Regions from separate parts of the Cytobacillus sp. T106 genome, predicted to be linked through region 3. Evidence: riboswitches for the same ligand, from Rfam matches in the RefSeq annotation. Region 3 holds a riboswitch; each other region holds the start of a gene.

The links. A riboswitch is a leader RNA that binds a small molecule or an ion and turns the genes downstream of it on or off. The one in region 3 is predicted to bind lysine.
Region 1: linked by a shared signal. The riboswitch ahead of ABU165_RS01120 (aspartate kinase) and the one ahead of ABU165_RS21665 (transporter substrate-binding domain-containing protein) in region 3 are both predicted to bind lysine.
Region 2: linked by a shared signal. The riboswitch ahead of ABU165_RS23800 (Na+/H+ antiporter NhaC family protein) and the one ahead of ABU165_RS21665 (transporter substrate-binding domain-containing protein) in region 3 are both predicted to bind lysine.

What each region holds. Positions count from the first base shown of each region.
Region 1 covers NZ_JBEUMK010000001.1:219,575-229,352, forward strand. The annotation lists gene ABU165_RS01090 (fatty acid metabolism transcriptional regulator FadR) at 1-370, shown strand, start outside; gene ABU165_RS01095 (enoyl-CoA hydratase) at 423-1,196, shown strand; gene ABU165_RS01100 (electron transfer flavoprotein subunit beta/FixA family protein) at 1,348-2,121, shown strand; gene ABU165_RS01105 (electron transfer flavoprotein subunit alpha/FixB family protein) at 2,160-3,137, shown strand; gene trxA (thioredoxin) at 3,409-3,723, shown strand; gene uvrC (excinuclease ABC subunit UvrC) at 3,983-5,755, shown strand; lysine riboswitch at 5,825-6,004, shown strand; gene ABU165_RS01120 (aspartate kinase) at 6,151-7,383, shown strand; gene ABU165_RS01125 (YslB family protein) at 7,496-7,945, opposite strand; gene ABU165_RS01130 (succinate dehydrogenase cytochrome b558 subunit) at 8,339-8,947, shown strand; gene sdhA (succinate dehydrogenase flavoprotein subunit) at 9,055-9,778, shown strand, end outside.
Region 2 covers NZ_JBEUMK010000024.1:9,344-19,121, reverse strand. The annotation lists gene ABU165_RS23825 (DUF72 domain-containing protein) at 1-754, shown strand, start outside; gene ABU165_RS23820 (bifunctional metallophosphatase/5'-nucleotidase) at 830-2,182, shown strand; gene ABU165_RS23815 (YunC family protein) at 2,246-2,548, shown strand; gene ABU165_RS23810 (HD-GYP domain-containing protein) at 2,730-3,836, shown strand; gene yunB (sporulation protein YunB) at 3,897-4,646, shown strand; lysine riboswitch at 4,712-4,916, shown strand; gene ABU165_RS23800 (Na+/H+ antiporter NhaC family protein) at 5,060-6,634, shown strand; gene ABU165_RS23795 (sodium-dependent transporter) at 6,965-8,476, shown strand; gene ABU165_RS23790 (methionine/alanine import family NSS transporter small subunit) at 8,476-8,580, shown strand; gene ABU165_RS23785 (M23 family metallopeptidase) at 8,646-9,638, opposite strand.
Region 3 covers NZ_JBEUMK010000017.1:32,860-42,637, reverse strand. The annotation lists gene ABU165_RS21695 (GbsR/MarR family transcriptional regulator) at 32-577, opposite strand; gene proV (glycine betaine/L-proline ABC transporter ATP-binding protein ProV) at 889-2,115, shown strand; gene ABU165_RS21685 (ABC transporter permease) at 2,112-2,945, shown strand; gene ABU165_RS21680 (glycine betaine ABC transporter substrate-binding protein) at 2,961-3,851, shown strand; gene ABU165_RS21675 (right-handed parallel beta-helix repeat-containing protein) at 4,139-5,545, shown strand; gene ABU165_RS21670 (DUF2711 domain-containing protein) at 5,686-6,372, shown strand; lysine riboswitch at 6,455-6,638, shown strand; gene ABU165_RS21665 (transporter substrate-binding domain-containing protein) at 6,741-7,580, shown strand; gene ABU165_RS21660 (amino acid ABC transporter permease) at 7,645-8,376, shown strand; gene ABU165_RS21655 (amino acid ABC transporter ATP-binding protein) at 8,394-9,131, shown strand; gene ABU165_RS21650 (peroxiredoxin family protein) at 9,191-9,748, opposite strand; gene ABU165_RS21645 (hypothetical protein) at 9,745-9,778, opposite strand, start outside.

The DNA of each region.
Region 1 (9,778 bases), on a different contig from region 3:
TATTGCAGGAAATGACTCAGCCACAGAGAAATTATTAATGATGGTCGAAAATCATTTCAAGCTTTTATCTGAAGATCACCATCTGGCCATTGTCACCCAGCTTGAATTAAGGCAGTCCAATAAGGATTTGCGCTTAAAAATCAATGACGTGCTGAAAGGCTATTTGAAGGCGATCGATCAGATACTTGCATCAGGAATTGAAACCGGGGAATTTTCACCCTCGCTTGATATCAGGCTGGCCAGACAGATGATTTTTGGCACAATAGACGAAACTGTAACGACCTGGGTCATGAACGACCAAAAGTACAGCCTGACTGATCTGGCCCCTGCTGTCCATAAACTGCTTGTGCACGGCTGTTCCAGCCGTTAGGGCAGGCAGACTCTGATAATAAGAGTAAACCGACGATTATAGGAGGGTAAACATGGAGTATTTAACTTGGTCGCATCAGGATATGGTTGCCGAGATTGCAATCAGCCGGCCTCCTGCAAATGCACTTTCTTCCGGCGTGCTTAAAGAGCTTTCCGGTGTATTGGATGAAATTGAAGAAACTGACGAGGTCAGGGTGGTCCTCATCCATGGGGAAGGCCGTTTCTTCTCAGCGGGCGCTGACATCAAAGAATTTACAGAGGTAGAGTCCAGCGGCGACTTTTCTAAACTGGGCAAGTTCGGCCAGGATCTGTTCGAAAGGATGGAATCATTTCCGAAGCCGATTATTGCCGCCATTCACGGAGCTGCGCTTGGAGGGGGCCTCGAGCTTGCCATGGGCTGCCATTTCAGGCTTGTTTCCGAAACAGCCAAGCTGGGCCTTCCAGAGCTTCAGCTGGGTCTTGTCCCGGGCTTTGCCGGCACACAGCGGCTGCCAAGGCTGGTAGGATCTGCACGGGCAGCGGAAATGCTGTTCACAAGTGATCCGATCACAGGCATCCAGGCAGTCCAGTATGGCTTGGCCAACCATGCATTCCCTGAAGAAGAGCTGCTGGAGAATGCGTTTAATATGGCAAAGAAAATTGCCAGGAAGAGCCCGATCGCGCTGAAAGCGGCAATTGAGCTTCTCAGCCATTCCAAGCATGCTGAGTTTTATAATGGGGTAGAAAAAGAAGCGGAACTCTTTGGAAAAGTGTTCGCCTCTGAAGATGGGCAGGAAGGGATCTCGGCTTTCATTGAAAAAAGAGAGCCTGCTTTTAAAGGAAAATAACTGCTGCAAAGAGAGTGTTTCCCTCAGCTTCTTGGCTGGGGATTTACTCCGCCCTGAATTTTCCCAATCTTTTAAACTGATATTTTTTTCTAAAATGTAAACGCAAACAATTATTCGATTCATCTAACCTATCAATTTGGGAGGGAACATAATGAACATTTATGTCTTATTAAAAAGAACCTTTGATACCGAGGAGAAAATTTCCATTTCGGGCGGACAGATCAATGAAGATGGCGCAGAATTCATCATTAACCCGTACGATGAATATGCCGTCGAGGAAGCGATCCAGGTGAGGGATGAGCATGGCGGCGAAGTCACGGTCATTTCCGTAGGCACGGAGGAAGCTGAAAAGCAGCTCCGGACCGCACTTGCGATGGGAGCTGACAAAGCGGTACTGATCAACACGGAAGATGATGTGGAAGCTGGAGACCAGTTCACAACAGCCAAGATCCTGTCCGAATACTTAAAGGACAAAGAAGCCGATTTGATCCTGGCAGGAAATGTGGCCATTGACGGCGGCTCAGGCCAGGTTGGCCCCCGTGTCGCAGAGCTGCTGGATATCCCTTATATCACTACTATCACGAAACTGGACATCAGCGGTACAACAGCAACGATCGTCCGGGATGTTGAAGGTGATTCTGAAGTGATTGAAACAAGCCTTCCTCTTCTAGCTACAGCTCAGCAGGGCTTGAATGAACCGAGATATCCTTCTCTGCCGGGAATCATGAAGGCGAAGAAAAAGCCGCTTGAGGAGCTTGAGCTGGATGATCTTGACCTTGAAGAAGATGATGTAGAGGCGAAGACAAAGACGATCGAAATATATCTCCCTCCGAAGAAGGAAGCCGGTAAAGTGCTGGAAGGCGACCTTGAAGACCAGGTCAAAGAGCTTGTCAGCCTTCTTCACACTGAAGCGAAAGTCATTTAATTCATTGATACAGAATAAATACTCAGGAGGTACACAAAATGGCTAGAAAAGTATTGGTATTGGGCGAAGTCAGGGACGGATCATTGCGGAATGTATCGTTCGAAGCGATTGCAGCTGCCAAAATTGCATCTGAAGGAGGCGAGGTTGTCGGCGTTCTGATTGGGGATTCAGTCAGCGCACTGGGAGCAGAGCTGATCCAGTACGGTGCAGACAGGGTTGTTACTGTGGAGGACGAAAAGCTGAAGCAATATAGTTCAGACGGCTTTTCACAGGCACTCCTGGCTGTGGTGGATTCTGAAGGTCCGGAAGGGATCGTGTGCGGACATACAGCGCTTGGGAAAGACCTGTCGCCGAGGATTGCGGCAAAGCTTGAATCCGGCCTCATCTCTGATGCAGTCAGCGTTGAAGAAAGCGGCGGAAATATCGTATTCACACGCCCGATTTATTCAGGCAAAGCTTTTGAAAAGAAGATCATCACAGACGGGCTGATCTTTGCAACGATCAGGCCAAATAATATCGCACCGCTTGAAAAGGATGAGTCACGCACTGGGGATACAGCTTCACTTTCTGTTGAAATCAAAGACCTGCGCACCATCATTAAAGAAGTGGTAAGAAAAGCTTCTGAAGGGGTGGACCTCTCTGAAGCGAAAGTAATTGTAGCAGGAGGCCGCGGCGTCAAGAGTGAAGACGGCTTCGGGCCGCTGAAGGAGCTTGCAGATCTTCTTGGAGGAGCGGTCGGGGCTTCCCGCGGTGCCTGTGATGCAGAGTACTGTGATTATTCACTTCAGATCGGCCAGACTGGAAAAGTTGTTACACCGGATCTTTATATCGCATGCGGCATCTCCGGCGCCATCCAGCATTTAGCCGGGATGTCCAATTCAAAGGTGATTGTAGCCATCAATAAAGATCCTGAAGCAAATATCTTCAAAGTGGCAGACTACGGGATCGTCGGAGACTTGTTTGAAGTGCTCCCGCTGCTGACCGAGGAATTCAGAAAGGTAGTTGTAAACGCATAATGAGGGGAGCGGCACGAGCCGCTCTTTCTCTTTTGGCCCTGGTTTAATTCTGGGTCAAACCATGAATATAACAGTGTTAAAAGGGTATATTACGGACGAAACAGATTATTAGCTTCGTCAGGGAAACGGTGATATACTGTCATTAGAATTCGAGCTGGCGGTTTGATTGGGCAGCCAGGCATAGATATGCTGCCCGGGAAAACTGTATTGTTCAATCTGAATCCAGACGGGACTTCCCGGCAAACTCTATACTTTTTAGGAGGCATATATTATGGCAATTACAAATGCGACTGATCAAACTTTTGCAACAGAAACTGGCTCTGGCCTGGTTCTTGCTGACTTCTGGGCACCATGGTGCGGACCATGCAAAATGATTGCACCTGTGCTTGAAGAGCTTGACAGCGAAATGAGCGACAAAGTGAAAATCGTCAAGATCGATGTAGATGAAAATCAGGAAACAGCAGGCAAGTTCGGTGTCATGAGCATTCCTACACTGCTGGTCCTTAAAGATGGCGAAGTCGTTGACAAAGTGGTCGGCTTCCAGCCAAAAGAAGCTCTTTCAGAACTTCTTTCAAAACACGCGTAAACATTGAAGATGGCCCCGGTTCTAAGAGCCGGGGTTTTGTTATGTATAATATTGCCTTATGTCTCCTGATGCCAGGCTGGAAGTTTTCATAAAAAAAGAAAATATTGACGCAGTCCTGTGGAATTTTTATAATAGTAATCTTGCCCTCCTTTCCTTTATTGCTTTTTTCCTTTTGTAATTTTTATTAAAATGGAAGGGCGGCATCTAAATTGTAACGCAATGCGTGTATATAGATTGATTTTGCACCGGGGGTGAAAATATGAACGAAAGAATCAAGAATAAGCTGATGCTGCTGCCGGACCAGCCAGGCTGCTACCTTATGAAGGACAGGCAGGATACCGTGATTTACGTTGGGAAAGCAAAGGTACTGAAGAACCGAGTCCGCTCTTACTTTACCGGTTCACATGACGGCAAAACGCTCCGCCTTGTAAATGAAATTGAGGATTTCGAATATATTGTCACATCATCAGATATGGAAGCCCTCATTCTTGAAATGAACCTGATCAAAAAGTATGATCCAAAATACAATGTCATGCTGAAGGACGACAAAAGCTACCCGTTCATCAAGCTGACAGCTGAACGCCATCCAAGGCTGATCACAACCCGGAATGTCAAAAAAGACAAAGGGAAGTACTTTGGGCCATATCCGAATGTCCAGGCGGCGAATGAAACAAAAAAGCTGCTTGACCGGATCTATCCGCTCAGGAAGTGCTCGACCCTGCCTGACAGGGTCTGCCTGTACTATCATATGGGCCAGTGCCTGGCGCCCTGCGTCAAGCCGGTCAGCGAAAAGCAGTATAAAGATATTGTCGATGAGATTGCACGATTTTTGAACGGCGGCTACAAAGACATCAAGAAAGAGCTTACAGTCAAAATGACGGCAGCAGCAGAGGAACTGGATTTTGAAAGGGCGAAGGAACTGAGGGACCAGATCGCCCATATTGAAGCGACGATGGAAAAACAGAAAATGACATCGACCGATTTTACTGACCGCGATGTATTCGGCTTTGCCGTCGATAAGGGCTGGATGTGCGTCCAGGTCTTTTTTATCAGACAGGGGAAGCTGATTGAAAGAGATGTTTCGCTGTTCCCGGTTTACGGGGAGCCTGAGGAAGAAATGCTTACCTTCATGGGCCAGTTCTATACAAAGGCAAACCATTTTAAACCGCGTGAAATTCTGGTGCCGGATACGGTCAATGAAGAAATGGCAGAAAAGCTCCTGGAAGTAAAGGTGCTCAAACCGCAGCGCGGCCAGAAGAAAGATCTGGTCAAGCTGGCGGGGAAAAATGCCAGGATTGCCCTCCAGGAGAAGTTCTCCCTTATAGAACGGGATGAGGAACGGACGATCAAAGCGGTTGAAAATCTTGGCAGGCAGCTGGGCATTTATACGCCGCACCGCATTGAAGCTTTTGATAACTCGAATATCCAGGGCACTGACCCGGTTTCTGCCATGATTGTATTCATAGACGGCAAACCGGAAAAGCGCGAATACAGGAAATATAAGATCAAGACAGTCAAGGGACCGGATGATTATGAATCCATGCGCGAGGCTGTCCGGAGGCGGTACACCAGGGTGCTTAAAGAAGGTCTGCCCATTCCGGATCTTATTATTGTCGACGGCGGGAAAGGCCATATTGAATCGGTCAGGGATGTACTTGAAAATGAGCTCGGGCTTGATATCCCGATATCCGGCCTTGCCAAGGATGAGAAGCACAGGACTTCCCAGCTCTTGTATGGGAATCCGCTGGAAATCATACCGCTTGAGCGGAACAGCCAGGAGTTTTATCTGCTTCAGCGCATCCAGGATGAAGTCCACCGCTTCGCCATCACCTTCCACCGGCAGCTCCGCGGAAAAAGCGCCTTCCAGTCATTGTTGGATGACATTCCCGGAATTGGCGAGAAGAGAAAGAAGCTGCTTTTGAAAACCTTCGGATCCGTAAAGAAAATGAAAGAAGCCGGCTTGGATGAATTTACAGCTATCGGAATTCCGGCTAATGTCGCACAGGAATTAAAAAATAAATTATCTGAATAGCATTGATATAAAAAAAACGCTATGATATAATGATTTCAACTTTATAGCAATATCACTTTATAGCATTAAAGTGAAGGTAGAGGTGCAAACTTCATCAGTAAAAGCTTGGAGAAAGATGAGTTTCCGTGAAAAGCTTTGAAAGGGAATGTTTGCCGAAGAAAAGGAAGTCTCATTTCTTTCTTTTCTGGTCCTGTATTGAATAAATACTGGATTGTCAAGACAGCGCCGTCTTGGAGAGCTATCTCACTGTGTGGGCATATTTTATATGTATTTAAAACACAGCAATGGGATGGTTATTCTCATTGCTTTTTTGTGTTCAAATCAGCAATGGATAACCTCTCTTTTACATGTCAGGCGGCCGGAAAAACGATATCCAGATGAAAGAAGGAGAAACGATGGGATTAATTGTCCAGAAATTCGGAGGGACTTCTGTTGGCAGCACAGAAAGAATCATGAATGCAGCAGAGCGCGCAATTGAAGAAAAAGAGAGAGGCAATGACGTAGTCGTTGTTGTATCTGCAATGGGGAAAACGACTGACCAGCTTGTAGGCCTGGCCAGGGAAATTTCTGCTTCGCCCAGCAAGCGTGAAATGGATATGCTCCTTACAACAGGTGAACAGGTGACAATCAGCCTTTTGAGCATGGCTTTGAACGAAAAAGGCTATGAAAGCATCTCCTTCACTGGATGGCAGGCAGGAATAGAAACTGAGGCTGTGCATGGGAACGCAAGGATTGTACATATAGATCCGGAGAAAATCCAAAATCAGCTTAATCAAGGAAAGATCGTCGTGGTTGCCGGATTCCAGGGAGTAACAGAAGATGGGAGCATTTCCACCCTTGGACGCGGCGGCTCAGATACAACGGCAGTGGCGCTGGCAGCAGTGCTGAAAGCGGATAAGTGCGATATTTATACAGATGTGACAGGCGTCTATACGACTGACCCGCGCTATGTAAAAGGAGCAAGGAAGCTGCAGTCCCTGTCATATGACGAAATGCTAGAGCTTGCGAATCTCGGCGCAGGTGTGCTTCATCCGAGGGCAGTGGAATTTGCCAAGAATTATGAAGTGCCGCTTGAAGTCAGATCAAGCACTGAAAGGGAAAGAGGAACGATCATTGAGGAGGAGCCAACGATGGAAGAAAATTTAGTTGTACGGGGAGTAGCTTTTGAAAATGCGATCACCAAGGTAGCAATCCTTGGGCTGGAGGACAGCCTGAAGGGCCTGTCCACTGTCTTCACGACACTTGCTGCGCATCACATCAATGTTGACATCATTATTCAGAGTGTTGCTGAAGGACAAACAGGAAGCCTGTCTTTTTCAATTAAAAATGATGATCTGGAAGAAACGCTTAAGGTTCTGGAGAACAATCGGGATACACTGAAATATGACCGGATTGAATCAGAATCAGGACTTGCAAAAGTGTCTATTGTCGGTTCGGGAATGGTGTCGAATCCTGGGGTGGCAGCGGAGATGTTCGAAGTGCTTTCTTCAAATGGGATCCAGGTCAAGATGGTCAGCACTTCAGAGATCAAGGTGTCAACGGTCATCAGTGACAGCTCTATGGTCAAAGCGGTGGAAGCCCTCCACGAAGCGTTCGAACTGTCAGGCACTCCGGCAAAGAGCGTGTAAATCAAAAAAGATGGCAGAGGCGCCGGGCTGGATGCATCGGGGAAGGATCTCCTCCCGGATGCGCGCCGCGCTTCGTGCCATCCCTTCTTTTATGCTTACAGCAGCTTATCCATTATAGCGGGCTGATGCGGTCTTTTTTATCCCACTTCACTGTGAAAAGGACAAGGCCGCCCCTTTTTTTGGGATGCTCAAAGGCTTCAGAGAGCAGTTCTTTCTGGGATTCCAGCTGCTGTGCAAGAAAACCAGCTTCGAGCTGAAAAGTGCAATCTGGATTTTCCTTAAAGCGCCTGGCGAACAATGGGCTTGAAAGCTGGAGCTCCATTTCGCTCCTTTTTTCTTCTTTTACAGCAAGATTTCCCCATCCGGCGTTTTCAAAAAACTCAATGACTGCTTCCATCGATTCAAGCGGGTATTTCCTTGCCAGCCTTTTGCCGGCCCAATAAAGTATTTCGGCTGCATCCTTGCCGAGCATATCGGTAAGAATCTCTTCCCGGATCAATTCATAGCCGAAAGCAGGGACGGTTTCCGGCCCGTGCTCAGCCTTTGTTTCTGCAGATGTCATATTGCTCAATCGTCTCCCCTCTTTCTATGATTCTATTATATACAATCCAGATAAAAATAAAGCACTGATTCAAGAAAAAACAGCTTCAGTCCTATAAGAAAAAAATGCTATTTCAATATATTCTCCTATACATAAGGAATCATAGCCAAATAGAGGATTTTCGTTCTTTATATAATATCAATATATTTTAAAAATTTTATTTATATCATATATTTTATGTATCCGTTTTCTTGACGCTCTATTCCGATGGGAGTAAAATGGACATGTCACTTAATTGTAAGAAAATGAATAATTAACATTTTCTCGATGATGGAAAGGACCTGTTTTCCAGAAATAATATTTTCATAGAAAAGGCCTTTCATCATTTCTTCAAAATTCAGGGGGGGTAAATCAATGGCAGGTAATCGGGAGTTTTTCAATCGCAGACTGCATTCATTACTTGGGGTCATTCCAGTTGGGCTGTTTCTTGTTCAGCACCTTGTAGTGAACCATTTTGCAACAGGAGGAGAAGAGTCGTTTAACAAGGCAGCACACTTTATGGAGCAGCTTCCATTCAGATATGTCTTAGAAACGGTAGTCATCTTCCTGCCTTTGCTGTTCCACGCGATCTATGGCCTTTATATTGCTTTTACTGCTAAGAATAATGCTGGCAGATTCGGATTTTTCCGCAACTGGATGTTCCTTCTCCAGCGTGTTTCCGGTGTAGTGACGCTTATTTTCATTACCTGGCATGTGTGGGAGACAAGGGTTGCTGCCGCTTTTGGCGCAGATGTCAACTTCCAGATGATGGAGAATATTTTGTCGAATCCGTTTATGTTCTGGTTCTACATTGTCGGCGTTATTTCTACAATATTCCACTTTGCAAACGGTTTGTGGTCTTTCGCAGTAAGCTGGGGAATCACCGTTACTCCTCGTTCACAGCTGATTTCCACTTATGTTACAATCGCAATTTTCATTGCCCTTTCCATCGTTGGGATCCGCGCAATCACGGCATTTGTTTAAGAGTTTCAGAGTGCTTAAATCTTGTAATTTTCAGCATAGCGCAGGGGAAAATGCGCTTAGGCTTAGTTTGAAATAGAGCTGTACTAGTATTGAGGGAGTGAGCCATGATGAGTAAAGGAAAAGTAATCGTTGTCGGCGGCGGACTGGCCGGCTTGATGGCAACAATTAAAGTAGCAGAATCAGGGACTCCGGTTGAATTATTTTCTCTTGTCCCGGTTAAACGTTCTCACTCTGTTTGTGCCCAGGGCGGTATTAATGGAGCGGTCAACACAAAGGGTGAAGGGGATTCACCTTGGGAGCATTTCGATGATACGGTTTACGGGGGAGATTTCCTTGCCAATCAGCCGCCTGTAAAGGCCATGACTGAAGCAGCGCCGGGAATCATCCATTTATTGGACCGCATGGGCGTCATGTTCAACCGTACACCGGAAGGACTGCTGGACTTCAGGCGCTTCGGCGGAACCCAGCATCACCGTACAGCATTTGCAGGCGCCACGACCGGCCAGCAGCTTTTGTACGCATTGGATGAGCAGGTGCGCCGCCATGAGGTGGCTGGCCTTGTAACAAAATATGAAGGCTGGGAGTTCCTTGGCTCTGTCGTCGATGATGAAGGCATTTGCCGCGGGGTAATTGCTCAAAATCTCACATCCATGGAGATTAAATCGTTCTCAGGGGATGCCGTGATCATGGCAACCGGAGGCCCGGGCATCATCTTCGGAAAATCAACCAACTCTGTCATCAACACAGGGTCTGCTGCATCGATCGTATATCAGCAGGGAGCATATTATGCAAACGGCGAATTCATCCAGATCCACCCGACAGCCATCCCGG
Region 2 (9,778 bases), on a different contig from region 3:
ATATTTCCCCATTGTAGAGGTGGATGCTTCTTTTTATGCTGTCCAGCCTCTGAGGAATGCACATAAATGGACGGAAGAAACGCCCGACGGCTTTGAATTCATCGTTAAAGCCTATCAGGGTATGACTGGGCATCAGCGCGGAGAAATCCCCTTTGACAGCAAGGAAGAGATGTTTACAGCTTTTAAGGAGTCCTTGCAGCCTTATATCGCTAAGGATAAGCTCGGCATGGCGCTGTTTCAATTTCCTCCATGGTTTGACTGCCGCAGGGAAAATGTTGATTATCTGCGCTGGTGCAAGGATCAGATGGATGATATCCCTTGTGCCCTGGAATTCCGCAATCAGACTTGGTTCTATCCGGAAATGAAGGACAAGACCTTAAGGTTCATGGAGCAGGAAGAATGGATTCACAGTATCTGCGATGAACCACAGTCCGGCGAGGGGTCTGTCCCGACAGTCATGGAGAGTACCCATCCGGGAAAGGTGCTGGTCCGCTTCCATGGAAGGAATGTGCACGGCTGGCAGAAAAAGAATGCGGAGAACTGGAGGGAAGTGAGATATCTCTACCGCTATAATGAGGAGGAGCTTTCCGGCTGGGCCCCGGCCCTCAGGGAACTGGAAAAAAGCACAAAGAAGGTATATGCTGTCTTTAATAATAATTCAGGCGGGGATGCGGCAGACAATGCACTCCAGCTGGTCGATATGATGGGGATTGAGTATACAGGCCTGGCTCCCCGGCAGCTTGATTTGTTCTAAAATGAGGAGAGGCTTGCACCTCCGTGATGTTCGGCCTGCATTGGCCTGATGGGAAAAGGAAAGAAGGTTTCATCTTTGAAAGAAGTTATCCATATATACCATACAAATGATTTGCACAGCCATTTTAGCCGCTGGCCGAGGATTCACAGCCTTTTAACAGAAAGACGCAAATGGCATGAAGAGGCAGGAGAAGATGTCTTCTTTTTCGATATCGGCGACCATGTGGACCGCTGGCATCCGCTGACAGAGGCTACTGGGGGGAAGTGCAACACAGACCTGCTCAATCAGGCAGGCTGCACTGCTGCTGCCATCGGCAATAATGAAGGAATTACCCTTCCTTTTGACTCTCTTGACACTCTCTATGAGAAAGCGGGTTTTGATGTTATCACCGCCAACCTTTTTTACAAAGATGGAAGGCGGCCGGACTGGGCTAAACCTTATGCAATTTATGAGACTGTAAGCGGACTTAAGGTGGCTGCTGCCGGTGCAACAGCAAACTATGAACATTTCTATGATTTGCTCGGCTGGAAGCTGACAGACCCCTTTGAAGAGCTTCGAAAGGTACTTGCAGAGGTAAGGGGACAGGCCGATATTATCGTCATCCTGTCACATCTGGGCATTCATGATGATGAAAGGCTGGCGGCGGAATTTCCGGAAGCCGATGTGATTCTTGGCGGCCATACCCATCATATTCTGCATGAAGGGAAAATGGCGGAAGGCTGCCTGCTGGCAGCCGCCGGCAAGCACGGGTTTTATGCCGGGCATGTTATGCTCGAAATAGACACGGAAACGAAAACAGTCATCGGCAAAAAGGCGCAGCTGTATGATACAAATGAGCTGCCACCTGCTGATGATGAAGAGCATATCATTGAAAATCTTTATCGGAAGGGAAAAAGCCTCCTTGATGTACCGGCAGCACCTCTGCCAAACGGCGGCATGAGCAAAAAGCAGCTTGCCATTCTTTTGTGTAAAGCACTCCAGGAGAAGTGCGGGGCGGATGCAGCCCTTCTTAATGAAGGCTTGATCCTTGAGGGGCTGGAAAAGAATGAGGCAACTCTGTATGACCTCCATAGAATCTGTCCGCATCCGATCAATCCAAGCAAAGTTGTGCTGACAGGGTCTGAGCTGAAGGAAGTGCTCCGGCATGCACAAAGTGATGAGTGGGAGCAGTTACAGGTCAAGGGACTTGGTTTCCGCGGGACCCTCATGGGAAGAATGATCAGTACCGGTGCAGAAATGGATACTTCGGGAAATATGCAGATTGGCGGTCAGGTGCTCGACAATGAAAAAAGCTATTCCCTTGCCATCCCGGACATGTTTACATTCGGTCCCTTTTTCCCTGAAATCCGCAGGGCTGCCGAAAAGGAATATTTCTTTCCCGATTTCCTGCGGCATCTGCTGGAATGGAAACTGCAGCAGCTTCAGTAATATGCCGGCACCCTTTTTCTTTTGCTGACATAATCTGTTATGAAGCGAAAGGAGTGGATACTTATGATGGAACTGTCACCTGTCATCATCGACGGCCATACCTTTTTAAGCGTATCCGTTCAGCTGCCGAAAACGACCCTGCTCGCTGTCTCGAGCGAAAAGGGCTATATTATGTGCGGAGCGCTGGACATCGCCCTGCTCAATGAAAAGCTGAAGGACCGGAAAGTGATTGCTGGAAGGGCTGTTGGTGTCCGCACGATCGAGCAGCTCCTGGAGGCACCGCTGGAATCGGTGACCTTTGAGGCTGAAGAACTTGGAATCCATAAAGGCATGATCGGCAAGGACGCCCTGCTGAAAATGCTGTAGAGAGCCAGCCGCAGCAGGCGGCTCTTTTTTTTCTTTAACGGATCATTCCACTCCAAATAGAAGCCGAAGATACTTACTTATGCAAAGATTACCATTATCAGTCGTATTTTGTAGAATTTTCTACTATAATGTGGATAGGATGAAGGACGTAAATTGAGACAGAAATGATTGGAGCTTTTATATGAGATTAGTAGCTACCTCATCAGTACATCCGGGGGCCATTCTTGCAAAAGCGGTTTTAAGCGATAAGGGTGTTGTGCTTGTCAGCGACGGAGTGGAGCTTTCGGAGAAGCTGCTTGCAAGGCTCGGGGATCTTGGCGTCACCTATATATATGTAAAAGACCCGAGGACAGATGATATAGAATCCGGCAGCTCGATCGATTCGGCGATGAAAAGGAAAGCGGTATCTTCCATTGAGGAAACTTTTACCCAGATAAAGAAAGGGAACAAGCTGTCAGACTCGATCATTATTGAAAAATCGTCGAAAAGCTTTAAACAGATCATCAGGGATCTGGTGCAGCAGATTAATGATAATAAAGATCTGTTTGGCATATTGGCGGACGTGTGTACATATGACAGTTATATTTTCTCCCATTCGCTGAATGTGACGCTCTATTCCCTGGCGATCGGCATAGAGCTGAAGCTGAAGCCGCAGGAGCTGGATATGCTGGGGATCGGGGCTATTCTCCATGATGTCGGCAAAATGAAGGTGCCCTCTGAAATTCTCTTTAAGACGGGAAAGCTGACAGAAGATGAATTTGCAGAAATCCAAAAGCATGCAGAAGCAGGCTTTGAAATTTTGCGCAGGGTACATACATTGCCTCTCCTTGCTGCCCATTGCGCCTTTCAGCATCATGAACGGCTGAACGGCAGCGGCTACCCAAGGAGGCTGGTGGAAGATGAAATCCATCTGTTTGCCAAAATCATTGCCGTCGCTGATGTATTCGATGCCGTCACCTCCAACCGTGTATACAGGGGGGCCATGCTGCCGCATGAGGGGCTCGAGATATTGTATGCAGGCTCAGGGAAGCAATTTGATACGGCTGTGGTAGAAGCTTTCCGGCGGTCTGTTGCTGTCTATCCTTCCGGGATGATGGTCCATTTGAATGATGGCAGGTCAGGAGTGGTGGTCCGCCAGAATAAAGGGGTGTCAGACAGGCCAGTCGTCCGCATCCTTGAAAAAGAGGGCCTTCCGGTTGAACCATTCGATCTCGACTTGTCAGAAGAGCTTACCGTGATTGTCACCGGCTGTGAAATGCGGATGCCGGAAACAGCAAATAAAATCTAAGTTTTTCTGCTAGTTCCTCCCTTTGCAGCATACATATAGCTTGTAAAGGGGGGATTTGCTTTGGCTAAATTCGGCGGCCGGCTCCCAAGGAAAGGCCCGCTTCCTTTCCGGTATGTTTTTCTGCTGACTTTTGTGTTTTTTATGTTCTCGACCGCAGCCGGAATATGGATCATCAATAAGGGGCTTGAACCTACCCTGATGAGTTACGCTGACTCTCAGACGAGGAAAATCGCATCGCTGGTCATTAACAATGCCATCAACAAAAAAATCACGAATGTAATGGACCTTGAGGAGATGTTTGTTAAAAGCGGCGATGGTTCTGTCATCACCATCAATACCGAGAAGCTAAACCGTGTGAAGGCAGAGGTTACGGAAATGGTCCAGGATAATATCAAAAAAGCTGAACAGGGCGATCTATCAGCCCTGGAATCATTCACAGAAATAGAAATTGAAACAGAAGGCTCCAAAAAGCAGGATGGGATCATCTACTATGTGCCATTGGGCCAGGCAACTAACAACGCCCTTTTAGGGAATCTCGGACCCCGGATACCTGTGAAATTCAATTCCGTGGGATCTGTTACATCAAATGTGATCAGAAAAAGTGAAGACCATGGAATCAATAATGTACTGGTGGAAGTGTTTGTCCGCCTGGATGTCCAGGTCCAGATCATCATACCATTTGCTACAAAAGTTATACATGTGCGGGAGGATGTGCCGGTGGCCATGGGAGTCATCCCGGGAGATGTGCCTCAATTCTATAACGGGGGCGGCGGTGATTCTGCCCCTTCCATTGAGCTGCCTGCTAATTAATGGATTTGCTAAAAAGAAGGGTGCCTGTTATAGTATTATAGAAATTAATATGACCTTATCATATCCGGTGGGGTAGAGGTGCAAAATTCAAGAGTAAGATGTGCGAGGATGACAACGTTGACCGCATCAGAAAGGGAATTTTTGCCGAAGCAATTGACATGTGTCCGCATTCCATTGCTGGGGCTGCTTTGAAGAAGGGCAGCACTGTCATTATAAAGGCAAAGCAGGTATATGCTTAGAAAAGCCTTATAATGGGGAGCTACAGATCGTGATGGAGAAACCTATTACTTAGAAAGAGTAATGATGGATTTTCTATCATTGCTCTTTTTTATTATCTGCAGCTGCACAGCAGCTGAAACTGCATCTTCGTCTGGAAGTTCCCCCCTGTCATCATACAAGGAGGAGGAGAGAAATTGGCAAACACGATATTTTCACTTTTGCCGCCGCTTGTGGCCATTTTAATGGTCGTTCTGACAAGAAGAGTATTGTTATCTTTAGGTGTCGGGATTATAACCGCTGCCTTCCTGCTTGCCGACTTTGGCATCGGGAAAACCCTGAGCATCATCTGGGAGGCCGTCAAAGGCATTTTTGTGGCTGATGGAGCCCTGAATACCTGGAATGTATATATTATTTTATTTTTGCTGGTTCTTGGCATCATTACCGCTTTTATCAACATTTCCGGAGGAAGCCGCGCATTCGGGGAATGGGCGATGAAACGGGTGAAAACCCGGGCTGGAGCCCAGCTTGTCGGTGCAGTGCTTGGCATCATTATTTTCATAGATGATTATTTCAATGCACTGGCGGTCGGCCAGATCTCACGGCCGATAACGGACCGGCATAAAGTTTCAAGGGCAAAGCTTGCGTATCTGATTGATTCTACATCTGCTCCGGTATGTGTCGTTTCCCCTGTTTCGAGCTGGGGCGCCTATATCATTGCCCTAATCGGGACGATCCTAGCCGGTCATGGGGTGACAGAATACTCGGCATTCTCAGCTTTCATGCAGATGGTGCCGATGAACCTTTATGTATGGACTGCTCTTGCCATGGTATTCATTGTGGCATTCAGGAATATCCAAATCGGGCCGATGAAAGCCCATGAAGAGCGGGCTGTAAAAGAAGGACTGGTTCTGGATCCTGATAAGCCTGCTCCTGGAGAGCTGAAGGATGATCTTCCAACAAGCACAACCGGGTCAGTCGGAGATCTTGTCTGGCCGATCATTGCGTTGATTCTCGGAACAGTCGGCAGCATGGTCTGGACTGGATACACAGCAACAGAGGGAAGCGCAACGATCCTGAAGATCTTCGAAAATACCGATGTAGCGAAATCCCTGATCATCGGAAGCCTGATCGGGCTTGCTCTCACACTGCTGCTGTTCCTTCGCCAGGCTGTCGTATTGAAGGGAGTAAGTGCAGGCGTTTTCGGAAAAGGGATCTGGGAAGGAGTTAAATCCATGCTCCCTGCGGTCTATATTTTGATCTTTGCCTGGGCGATTGTTGATCTGATCGGCCAGCTGGAAACCGGGACCTATCTTGCAGGTGTCGTGGAAAACAGCAATATAAGCCTTTCACTGCTGCCAATCATATTGTTTGTAATTGCAGGGATCATGGCATTCAGTACAGGAACATCATGGGGCTCCTTTGGCATCCTGCTTCCTATTGCCGGCGACGTTGTAGCAGCGACCGATATTTCGCTTCTTCTGCCTGCAATGGCAGCCGTTTTGGCTGGAGCGGTATTTGGAGACCACTGTTCTCCTATTTCAGATACAACCATCCTTTCATCCACAGGGGCCGGGTGCAACCATATCGACCATGTGCTGACTCAGCTGCCGTATGCACTCATATCAGCGCTGATCGCAGCTGTGGGATACCTGGTGATCGGATTTACCGGCAGCACCATTTTTGCTTTATTTTCAGTGGCAGTCCTTTTAGCTGCCTTTGCCTTCATTGCGGGGCGCGGGCAGGGAACATCTGCTGAATTTACAGATTGATATTGAGAGGCATCCCGCATAGGGTGCCTCTTTTTTAATTGCCATTGGAAAGTGCATTCTGAAAAACGATTTATATGAAAATGCCAGAATTTCATGGATAGTCTATCCGGCGGGGGAATATTAGTATATTAAGGAGGTGGATGGGCATTAAGGGGCTTGGGAGTTATTATTTAAAAATAATAATTTTCAAAAAATAAAGCTTTGACACCGTAGGGAAATGTGGCTATACTATGTTTAGATTATACTAAAAAATCAGAAAATATAAAAGTTTCCAACTCTTGAGACGTGCATTTCAAAAGAACTGGAAATGAAATGGGGGTAAATTGAATTATGGATAATCGTCCTCAATGGGGAACGAGAGCAGGTTTCATTATGGCAGCTGTCGGATCAGCGATCGGGCTGGGGAATATATGGAGATTCCCTGCCGTGGCGTATGATAATGGAGGAGGAGCTTTCTTCTTTCCTTATCTGTTTGCACTTCTGACAGCAGGGATCCCAATTCTCATCCTTGAATTTACACTGGGCCATAAGTACCGCGGCTCCGCTCCGCTTACGTATGCAAGGCTGAACAAAAAATTTGAATGGCTCGGCTGGTGGCAGGTAGCTGTTTCCTTTGTCATCTCCACATATTATGCGGTCATCATTGCGTGGGCCATGTCATTTGCAGGGTTTTCCTTTAACCAGAATTGGGGAGATGACCCGAACGGTTTCTTTTTCGGAGAATATCTTAAGCTTTCAGATGCACCGGGATCAATCAGCACGATCGTCCCAGGCGTATTCTTCCCATTGATCCTTGTATGGCTCATTACTCTTGGCGTATTGTTTAAAGGCGTGAAAAAAGGGATAGAAGTAGCGAACAAAATCTTTATTCCAGCCCTTGTTATCTTATTTTTAATCATTGTTGTTCGCGCGCTGACACTTGATGGAGCTGTCCAGGGGCTTGATGCCTTCTTCAAGCCGGATTGGAGCAAGATTGCAGATCCTGGAGTATGGGTGGCCGCATATGGCCAGATCTTCTTCAGCTTATCAATCGGATTTGCGATCATGATCACGTACTCCAGCTATCTTCCAAAGAAGACGGATCTGACAAACAGTGCATTCATCACTGGATTTGCAAATTCCGGGTTTGAGCTTCTCGCCGGGATCGGCGTCTTTGCTGCACTGGGCTTCATGGCTGCACAGCAAGGCGTGCCAATCAATGAGGTTGTTAGTTCAGGTGTGGGCCTTGCTTTCGTGGTATTCCCGCAGATCATTAGTGAATTCCCTGCTTTAAACGGACTGTTTGGCTTCTTCTTCTTCCTATGCCTGGTCCTTGCAGGTCTTACATCACTCATCTCAATCGTGGAAACTTTTGTTGCTGGTGTACAGGATAAGTTCAAAGTGTCCCGTACAAAAGCAGTATTATTTGGAGGCGGGGCTTCTGCCATCATTTCCGTATTGTTTGCGACAGACAGCGGCCTCTATTTCCTTGATGCAGCTGATTATTTCATCAACCAGTTTGGAGTAGCGCTTGCAGGGCTTGTGGAAGTAGTCGTAATTGCATGGGTATTGAGGGAGCTGAAAAGCATCCAGTCGCATGCGGACAGCGTCTCAGATATCCTTCTAGGCGCGTGGTGGAGGATCTGTCTGACTGTTATTACACCGCTGATCCTTGGCTATATGATGATCCAGAACATCTACACTAATATCAAGGACAATTACGAGGGCTACCCGACAGGCTTTATCATCTATTCAGGATGGGCAGTCGCGGTCGGCGCCATTGTACTCGGATTCATCTTCATGGCATTCAAGTGGGATAAAGGCACCATTTCTGTCCCGGATAAGAAGGGGGTTTCTCAATAATGTCTGCTAGTGCAATAACAATGATGATCGTTGGGATGCTTATCATTTGGGGAGGACTTGCTGCAAGCATTTCCTTTGCAGTTTCAAAAGCAAAAAAGTCATGAAAGCAAAGGCTGCCGAATCTTTTCGGCAGCCTTTATTTATTATCCGGGGACAATGGTTCCGGCCCTTATTTCTTTTTCCGGGACTGAATCTTATCCTGCCTCTCCCACAGCCTTAGGTGCGGATAAGGATCGTAGGACCATTCCGTATACCCATTGTCTTTGTACATTCCATAGTGAAGATGAGGCGGGAACTTCCCGGATGTTCCCGGCGGGCCATAGCCGGAGCTGCCTACACCCCCGATCAGCATGCCCGGTTCAACAATCTGCCCTGCTTTCAAATCCTTAGCAAAGCCGCTCAAATGCGCAAAATAATGATAGTTATTATTGATATCCCGGATGCCGATTCTCCAGCCGCCATACTTGTTCCAGCCTTTCATTTCTATAATGCCGTAGCTGGTGGCCCTCACGGGGACGCCGTAGTCGGCAAAAATATCTGTTCCTTCATGAATCCTTCTGCCTCCCCAGCCCCTTGCATCCCCCCAGGTATTTTTGTAGCTGTGATTGCTTCTGAAAGGAACGGGAAAGGCATGGCCGTCAAGGTCCAGCCGGCCGAAGTGTTTATAGATCTCAGCATGCCCTATGATGATCCCGACGGTTTTATCCCGTTTATAATAATCCCATAACCCAATTTTTATATTATCATGGTCAACTCCATAAGAAAGAAGAAAGTGGGCAAAAGCATAAATGACATCCTGGTCATCCTTCAATGAAGCTTTGCCATCACCATTGCCATCGACTCCCATGCCTCCGAAAAATTGGATGGAAGCAGGATGATCGTCCTCCATATCAGGGTTTAACAGGCCGGCCCATTCTTCCGGCTTAAAATAAATTCCTGTCAGTCCCTCTGCTTTCGGGAGGTCCCGGCGCGCCTTGCGGATGCTGCGCTCATACTGGTCGACAGCCGCCAAATAATACCAGGGTATATTGGTGATGGCCTCAGTATTCTTGTATAATTGCATTCTTTTGCTGTAAATCTCCGCCAGATCCGTGCTCTCAGCCGCATCTGTCCTGGCCGGATAAAGGGAGAACAGCAGCAGAAGGGTCAAAAGTATGCGCATGGAAACCTTCCTTTCGGTCTTGTTTGCAGTTTAGTTTGTGAAAGAGCGCGCCTTTTCATCTATATCAATTAATGGTAATGATGAGAGGAATGGCTTGTTCTGCCTTCTTCATTATGTTAAAGTGACATCATGAAGTCTAA
Region 3 (9,778 bases):
ATCAGGGGGCAGGCACCTTTTTGGAGAGCATCTACTCTTCCTTTTTTTCATCCTCAGACTTTGTCAGTTCAAAGATCTCCCTTGATTCAAAAAGATCGATGACTTTGTTGAGCCAGGTATAGTATTCAATGGCGTAAGTGATCTTTTGAAGATGGTTTTCGGCTTTCTTTACCGTTTCATCATCTTCTGTATGTGATAGGACTTCTTCGAGGTCCTTAAGTGATCTAAGCGAGGCATCCAGGTTCATCTGGGTTCCTTTTCTCCATTGCGTACAAAAGCGATCGATGAAATTCTGGTACCAATCCCCTTTGACCTGGTATAAATCTTTTCTTTCTCCTTTTCGCCAGACCTTTTCAACCATATTTAATTCCAGCAGGGTCCTGACACCAGTGGACATACTGGTTTTGCTCATTTCGAGCTCTTCCTTCAATTCATCCAATGTCATAGGTTTATTTTCAAAATAGAGGGTTCCATAGATACGCCCGATAGAGGCGGGAACTCCGTATAAATGCATGTTTCTCGCGACAGATTCAATGACTCTCTCCCGTGCCTGTGCGACCAATTCTTCGTTATGCATGATACACCACCATTCTAGTCACAAATGAGAGGATAATTATGCTAATCCATTCATCTTGATTCATTTTAAAGTTTGAACCCACTAAAGTAAAGTAAATGCAAGTTGAGGAAAAGGGAGCATATCAGAAGAAATCTAAGAATAAGATAATTTAGTACGTACAGTTCAAACTGTACGTACTTTATTGATGGAATTTGATGGATTTATAGGTTTTTTGTATGCAACTAAAGTCCCTTATACTTTTTAAGTACGCTGGAAAAACAGTTCGATTCGACAGAAATCGTCATGTATAAACAAAGTTTAGAGGTGGATTTATGGCTGAAAAGAAAATAAGCGTCCAAAACGTTACGAAAGTCTTTGGTAAATCGCCCCATCAGGGAGTCAGACTCCTGAATGAGGGGAAATCAAAGCGGGAGATACTTGAAAAGACTGGAATGACTGTCGGTGTCAATAAAGCGAGCTTCGATGTGTATGCCGGGGAGATATTCGTCATTATGGGATTATCCGGGAGCGGAAAATCCACATTGGTCCGGATGCTGAATCGGCTGATCGACCCAACCGATGGAGAAGTACATATTGATGGAAAGAACATCGTTAAGCTCAACCCCCAAGAGCTGCGGGAAGTAAGACGGAAGAAACTGAGCATGGTATTCCAGCGCTTCGCATTATTCCCTCACCGAACTGTTCTCGAAAATACTGAATACGGCCTTGAAATCCAAGGAGCAGAAAAGTCCGCATGCAGACAGAAGGCAATGGAGTCATTAGAGCTTGTCGGCCTTAAAGGATATGAAAACAGCTATCCGAGCGAACTGAGCGGCGGTATGCAGCAGCGTGTCGGCCTGGCCCGTGCCCTTGCGAACGACCCTGACATCCTGCTGATGGATGAAGCGTTCAGTGCGCTCGATCCATTGATCCGCAAAGATATGCAGAACGAATTGCTTGAACTGCAGGAAAAGATGGAGAAAACGATCGTTTTCATCACCCATGATCTTGATGAAGCTCTCCGCATCGGCGACCGAATTGCTCTGATGAAGGATGGGAACATCGTCCAGATCGGTACGCCTGAAGAAATCATGACAAACCCTGCCAATGAATATGTGGAGCGGTTTGTTGAGGATGTTGACCTCTCGAAGGTCCTAACGGCAGAGCATGTCATGAAACGCCCTGAAATGGTGCGCATCGACCGCGGTCCGCGTGTGGCTGTGAAGGTCATGAAAAATGAAGGGATATCCCATCTGTTCGTAGTTGACAGCAAGCAGAAGCTCCTCGGCACCGTCACAATCGAAGCTGCTTCAGCTGCCGTCAAGAACCAGCAGACCCTAGAAGAGATCCTCATTACTGATCTCGATTCCATTAAACCGGAGACCCTTCTCGTAGACTTGTTCGAGCAGGTGGCTACGGCTGTACTTCCGCTGCCTGTCATCAATGAGGAAGGACGGCTCAAGGGAGTCATTGTAAGGGGCGCTGTACTTGGTGCACTTGCAGGGCTGGAGTCTGATCTTAATGCAGATGTTCAGGGAAATGAGGTGGAAAGCATATGACATTTTTGCCGAAGCTTCCGTTAGCCAGCTGGGTAGATAGTGCGGTCAGCTGGATCAAAGACATTCTGGGCCCGTTCTTTGACATCCTGACAGATGGAATCGGAGCAGTTGTTGAATTCTTTGTCATGGTATTGGAATCGATACCGGCACTGCTGCTGATTTTGATATTTGCAGGCTTGGCCTGGTGGGTAAGCCGCTGGACGATAGCATTATTTACCGCTATAGGTTTATTGCTGATTGATAATCTCGGCTATTGGGATGGCACGATCGATACGCTTGCCCTTGTCCTGGCATCGGTCATTATATCGATCATCATAGGAATTCCTATTGGAATCTGGATTTCACAAAGCGACCGTGCGCAAAGCATCCTTACGCCGATCCTTGACTTTATGCAGACGATGCCGGCCTTTGTATATTTGATCCCGGCCATCATTTTCTTTGGGATCGGGGTCGTACCAGGTATCATTGCTTCCGTCATCTTCTCGATGCCGCCAACGATCCGATTGACCAATCTCGGAATTCGCCAGGTGCCGGAGGATCTTGTAGAAGCATCTGACGCATTTGGCTCAACGCCAAGCCAGAAGTTATTCAAGGTTCAGCTGCCATTGGCAATGAACACCATCATGGCCGGAATCAACCAAAGCATCATGCTTGCTCTATCCATGGTTGTTATCGCATCCCTTGTAGGTGCGCCGGGACTGGGTGCAGATGTGTACCGTGCCGTGACCCAGCTGAAAGTCGGTACAGGTTTTGAAGCTGGTCTCGCCATCGTCATCCTGGCGATCGTGCTTGACCGGATTTCTCAAAATATAAGAATCACTAAAAACTAAGGGGGAAGTATCACAATGAAAAAATTGCGTATGGCCGGGTTGGCTTCAATCCTTGCATTGTCTGTCGGATTGGCTGCCTGCGGAAATGATTCTCAAGATTCAGAGGAAGGCAGCACGATCGGTGATGGAGTGGATTACAAAATCACTGGCATCGAGCCTGGTGCCGGAATCATGTCGGCAACCAATAAAGCATTGGAAGAGTATGATAATCTGGAAGACTATACACTGGTTGAGTCTTCTTCGGCTGCTATGGCTGCTGAGCTGGACAACGCCATCAAAGATGAAGAGCCTATCATCGTAACTGGCTGGACGCCGCACTGGATGTTCGCTAAGTATGATCTGAAATATCTGGAAGACCCTAAAGGGATCTACGGTGAAGCAGAGAAAATCGAAACCTTCACACGCAAAGGCCTGGAAGAAGACCAGCCAAGTGCTTACAAAGTGCTTGACCAATTTTTCTGGACAAATGATGATATCGGTGAAGTCATGGTTGCAATCCAGGAAGGGACAGATCCTGCCGAAGCTGCTGACACATGGGTGAAAGACAATAGCGATAAAGTAGCCGAGTGGACAAACGGCGCAGAGGAAGTAAGCGGGGAAGATATCTCACTTTCTTATGTGGCGTGGGATTCTGAGATTGCAAGCACCAATGTAGTAGCGAAAGTGCTCGAAAGCATCGGCTATAATGTGGAAATGGTTCAATTGGATGCAGGCCCAATGTTTACAGCTGTGGCCAATGGCGACGCAGATGCGACCGTTTCCGGCTGGCTGCCGCTGACACATAAAGACTATCTTGATCAGTATGGCGACGATATGGAACGCCTTGGTGAAAACCTTGAAGGCGCGAAAACAGGACTTGTCGTTCCTTCTTACGTGGAAGCTGATTCAATCGAAGACTTAGATTAATGAGGCGAGAGCCGGGGATGATCCCGGCTCTTTTTCTGTCTGCGCCACTTTAGAAGTTTGAGGGGTTCAGCTGCTTTACGTGCAAAATGCAATGGAAATTTAACGGATTGAAAGTGGATGTACATAATAGAGGCATATCCCTGGATATGTCTCTTTTTCTAGCAATAGCAGTCGGACCAGAACCCGTTTTTACAGTCGCACTCTTTAACAGACAAGCAATTAATAGTGCCTTGTCCAAGCACTCCCCCTCTCCTTGCATATTTTATAAGGAAGGAGGATGAAATATTATGACTGAATTCATCGTAAATCCGGGCCAGCGCATTCAGGATTTTATTGATGGAGCTGAGCCTGGAGATATTATTACTGTGAACCCTGGTACCTATGAGGAACCAGATATTACAGGTCCGACACTTATCAGGATTGATAAACCGCTGACAGTAAGATCCAGTGGAGGGCCTGAAGTGACGTTTTTGAATGGAAACAGTGAAGAAGAGCGTAATATTGTGGTGGAGATTTCTGCAGCCAATGTGGTTCTTGAGGGCTTTACGATCACAAATCCGCTTTACAGCGGTTCCGCGGAAGCTGTTGGAGTCAGGACCCGATTAATAGACCAGGCTGTTGCGCCGAGTGATGTGGAGATTCGCGGAAACATCATCAGGGAAATTGGAACACCGGCCCGGCAGGCAATTGAAGGGACATATGGAATCAGGACGAGTGCGATAGAAAGGCTTCGGGCAGCTGATAATGAAATCTCTGAGATCAGGCATGCGAGTGCCTCTGCACCGGCCATTGGCATTTCTATTGAGGGCACCTCTCAGCAGCAGCTTGCCAATGACGTAACCCTTGAGGGTAACCGGGTTTACAATATTCAAGCCCTGAGTGAAGAAAGTACTGCGGTCGCTGTGAAAAGAGAAACGGCAAATGTCCTTGTACGGGGGAATAGAATTGAGGCACCTGAGGGAGGTGCTGCCAATGTGAAGAGAGGCATCGCGACAAGCCCGGAAGTAAGAGGCCGGGTAGAAATCGCGGAAAATGCCGTTAAAGGGGCCACTGATGCCGGAATGAGGCTCGGAAGCCCGGCAGAACAAGTGGTGACAAGGAACGAGATTCTAGAAAACAGAATTGGCATCTTCGTCGAGGCTACTGCAGTGACACCGCCAGTGATTCAGCTAAATACATTCAGCGGCAATGAAGAGTGGGGGTTATTCAACGCCTCTGCTGTAACTGTCAATGCGGAAAACAATTACTGGGGACCTGCCGGGCCGAACACACCTGGCGGGGATGACATCGGAGGGCCGGGCCCGGTTGAGTTCATTCCTTTCCTGCGGGTGCCGCCTGGAGTGCCGTTCGTTACTACCGGGCCGATTGCCAACCTGCCCTCAGCAGGCCGGCCGATTAGCCAGCTGTATGTTGTAATTGAGAACGTCAGTGACACGGAAGAAACGGTCAGGATCGAGGGCTATTATCTGACTGACACCCAGAATCTCTATGTGCTGGAGCTGAACCCGCTTGCGCCGGAAAGCTCACCGGGCTCCACCATCACAAGAACCTATTATGCCAACTTTGATTTATTTGAACTCAGGTTCTTCCCTTCCAGTGACAGAGTCCTGATTTCTGTCTGGGGACTGGACCCCGATGGCCAGCTGGCCGGAAAGCTGAGCCTGGTAAATAATGAATTGACCAGGTTCAGCTAAGGAAAAATTGAGCCGGGGGGACAGGTCCTCTGGCCCGTTTGGGCCAAGGGACCTGTCCCCCCGGCCTGTCACCATTTTGTGTTACCTTTTCCTCGCTCCTTCGTTTAATAAGTGAACGAATAAAAGCGAGGTGGCAGTCTATGTTAAATTACTTATGGCTGGATCACTGTTCCCCAATTCTCGGACAGCTCCCGGCACCGTTCAAGTCCTGTGCGATCCTGCTTCATCCCTTTGTCAGGATGCCTGCCGGCTGGACAGCGGCACAGCCTGATTCAGAGGACGTTTTTTTAAGTGGAGAAGAGGCCCTGGAAAAAGGCCAGCCTGTACCATGGCAAAAGGTGATGAAGGACAGCGGGCTGAATTCACTTGATGAACTGGCACTCGCCTTGCAGACGGCGATTGTGGGATTGAGGAAAGAGTATGCACGGAAGGATTTAGCCGAAGCTCTGGATAATTATATGGATCCGGACCTTTATTTGCCGCCAGAGGACCAGACATCTGTATTTCTGTTGGGGAGTCTGTTGAATGTTCTTGGGTCAAAGCAGGCGGAAAGCATTTATTATTCCAGCCCCATCCCGTTGACAGAAGGTTCCATGCCGTTAAAGGAAGCTGCTCCTTTAGGGATTCTCGGGCTTTCAAATGCGGAGCTGATCATCACCGATCAGCAGATGGATTACGCTTTTATGAGTGTAATAGATTCTTTCATCACACTGTTTCTGGCCAAAGAGACTGATATAGAGCACATCATCCGGTCCAGCAAATGGGAAGCTATCATCTGCGGCAATAATACCTGCTTGAATTGGTACCTCCAGGAAAATCATACCTGACATAGTGCCCAGGACGAAGGATTGACAGATTATTTATATAGTTGTAGACTATTAGAGAAAATTAAATAAGACCTCACTTTACCAGTGAGGTAGAGGCGCGGTGTTTAACAGTCTTTAGCGGAGCTTGAGAAGCGATGATGCTAGGGAGAAGGAAATATCGCCGAAGCGGGCACATATATCTCAGTATTGCCTGCTGGGTCTGCAGTTAAGAGCTGCAGGACTGTCTCAATGGGCTTCCCGGCTTATTGAGTTGTGCTATCTCATTTAGGGAAAAAAAGAGGACTTATGGGCATATGTATATAACGACCTAAGTTAATCTTAGGTCGTTTTTATTTTGTTCTCATCATACAAATATAGGGGGAGAAAACATGAAAAAAGCTTCATTATTTTTAGCGGGTATGCTTTCGGCAGTCCTTTTGCTGGCCGGCTGCGGATCAAGCACAAGTTCAGGTTCAGATTCAGGGTCATCGGAAAGTGGTACGTTCAAGGTTGGCCTGGAGGCAGGCTACGCTCCGTTCAACTGGACGCAGAAAGATGATTCCAATGGCGGTGTAAAAATCAAAGGCTCTGCTGAATATGCGGGCGGCTATGATGTTGAAATTGCAAAGAAGATCGCTGACGGGCTTGGCAAGGAATTAGAAATCGTTAAGACAGAATGGGATGGCCTTGTGCCGGCGCTGACGTCAGGCAAGATCGATGCCATCATTGCGGGGATGTCGCCAACGGCAGAGCGCAAAGAGACGATCGATTTCTCTGAGAACTACTATAACTCCCAGCTAGTTATGGTCGTGAAAAAAGGCGGAAAATACGAAAACGCGACTAGCCTCAATGACTTTAACGGAGCTAAAATCACAGCTCAATTGAATACATTCCACTATTCCGTGATTGACCAGATCGATGGTGTGTCCAAAGAAACAGCGATGGACAATTTCCCTGCGATGAGGGTTGCATTGGAATCCGGAATCATTGATGGATACGTGTCTGAGCGTCCTGAGGCAGTCAGTGCTTCTGCTGCCAATGACAATTTTGCGATGGTTGATTTTGAGGAAGGATTCGAAACTTCCGAAGATGATACAGCAATCGCTGTCGGGCTTGAAAAGGGCAGTGAACTCACAGAGAAAATCAACGAGATTTTAAAAGGCATTTCAGAAGAAGAGCGTACCACTATCATGGATGAAGCCATCCAGAACCAACCAGCAGCACAATAAGAAACGCATAGAGCCGGCTGTAAGCTTACAGTCGGTTTTATGATGAATATAGAGGGGGAGAAAGATGAGCTTCGATTGGATCGTTAGAATCATCTCTGAAAACTGGCCGATGTTCCTTCGGGGAGCTGGGATCACGCTTCTTATTTCCTTGATCGGAACTATCATCGGAGCCGGCATTGGCTTATTGGCGGGAGTGGTCCGGACCATCCCGGCACCAGAGCGCGGACCCAAAAAAATCTTGCTGAAGGTGATTAATTTCGTCCTTTCAGTATATATCGAATTTTTCCGCGGAACACCAATGATCGTCCAGGCGATGGTCATTTATTATGGATCTGCTTTGGCATTCGGCGTTGACATCAATGTCCTGGCAGCGGCCATCATTGTTGTATCCATCAATACAGGGGCCTATATGGCTGAAATCGTCCGAGGAGGAATTGTTTCCGTTGATAAAGGGCAGTTTGAAGCAGCCCAGGCCATCGGGATGAATCATTATCAGACGATGTGGAATGTCGTGCTCCCGCAGGTCATCCGCAATATCTTGCCGGCAACAGGCAACCACTTTGTCATCAATATCAAAGACACATCTGTCCTTAATGTTATATCAGTATCGGAACTATACTTTATGACCAAATCAGTAGCAGGGAATAATTTTAGATACTTTGAGTCATTCTTTGTGGCATGCGTGATTTATTTTGTCATGACATTCATTGTTACAAGAATCCTGCGTTATTTTGAACGGAAATTAGACGGTCCTGACAATTTCGATTTGCTGGGCAAAGGTGAAAATAATCTGTAAGGGAAGGGGGAGCGGCTATGGAAAAAGTCATTGAAGTTCAGCACTTAAGCAAATCCTTCGGCACAAATCTGGTATTGAAGGACATTGATTTTTCAGTCAGAAAAGGAGAGGTGGTCACGATTATCGGCTCCTCGGGATCAGGGAAATCGACCCTCCTTCGCTGCATTAACCTGCTGGAGAAGCCAAGCGGCGGCCAGATTATCTATAATGGCGAGAACATCCTCGACGACAAGCATGATATTTTTGCTTACCGCCAGAACTTAGGAATGGTGTTCCAGCAATTCAACCTCTTCAATAATCATAATGTCCTGAATAATTGTGTGGTTGGCCAGGTCAAGGTGCTGAAACGCTCTAAGGAAGAAGCGGAAAAAGTCGCCATGAAATATTTGAAAGTGGTGGGCATGGATCAATATGTCAATGCCAAGCCAAGGCAGCTGTCAGGCGGGCAAAAGCAGCGTGTCGCCATTGCGCGGGCACTGTCCATGGAGCCTGATGTGATGCTGTTCGATGAGCCGACATCGGCCCTTGACCCGGAGATGGTGGGAGAAGTCCTGAAAGTCATGAAGGAACTGGCCGGTTCCGGTCAAACGATGCTGATCGTTACCCATGAAATGGAATTCGCTAAAGAAGTATCCGACCGCGTCGTCTTTATGGACAAAGGAGTCATTGCGGAAGAAGGAAGTCCTGAACAGATCTTCAATAACCCTGATCAGGAGCGGACCAGGGAATTTTTGAAGCGGACATTGAAAGTGTAAAAGAGCCGGGGGGACAGGTCCCTTGGCCCGTTTGGGCCAAGGGACCTGTCCCCCTGGCTTCATTTCACCAGATTCTTTATCATTTCTTCGTCCATCGGCCCGATGATTTTTTTGCTGACAACCCCATTGGTGTCAATGATATAGCTGGTAGGGATTGAGAATACCTGGTACTGCACGCCGAGCTGTCCATCCTGGTCAAGGGGAATGGGGAAGGTGAGCCCATATTCCTGGACAAAGCTTTCAATGGCCTTTGTGCCGTTATCCGCATTGGTCAAATTGACGGCAAGGATTTCAACGTCCTTGTCTTTGTTTTCTTCGTAGAATTTCTGCATATGCGGCATTTCGGCTTTGCATGGCGGGCACCAGGTTGCCCAGAAATTCAATATGACCTTTTGGCCTTTATAATCGGAAAGCCGGACGGTCTCTCCTGCAAGCGTCGTCAGTTCAAAGTCAGGCGGAACCGCCCCTTCTTCAGGGGCCGATGATGCTGGCGGGCTTTCTTCTTCTTCTGTGCTGGTTTGGACCGGCTCTTCAGGCGGGCTGGACTTCCATACGTTCACAAGCACAATGGCAATCGCTATGGCCATGATGCTGGCAGCTATTATATTTTTCTTCAATTGCGGCAAACCTCCCTCTTATATGAAAAA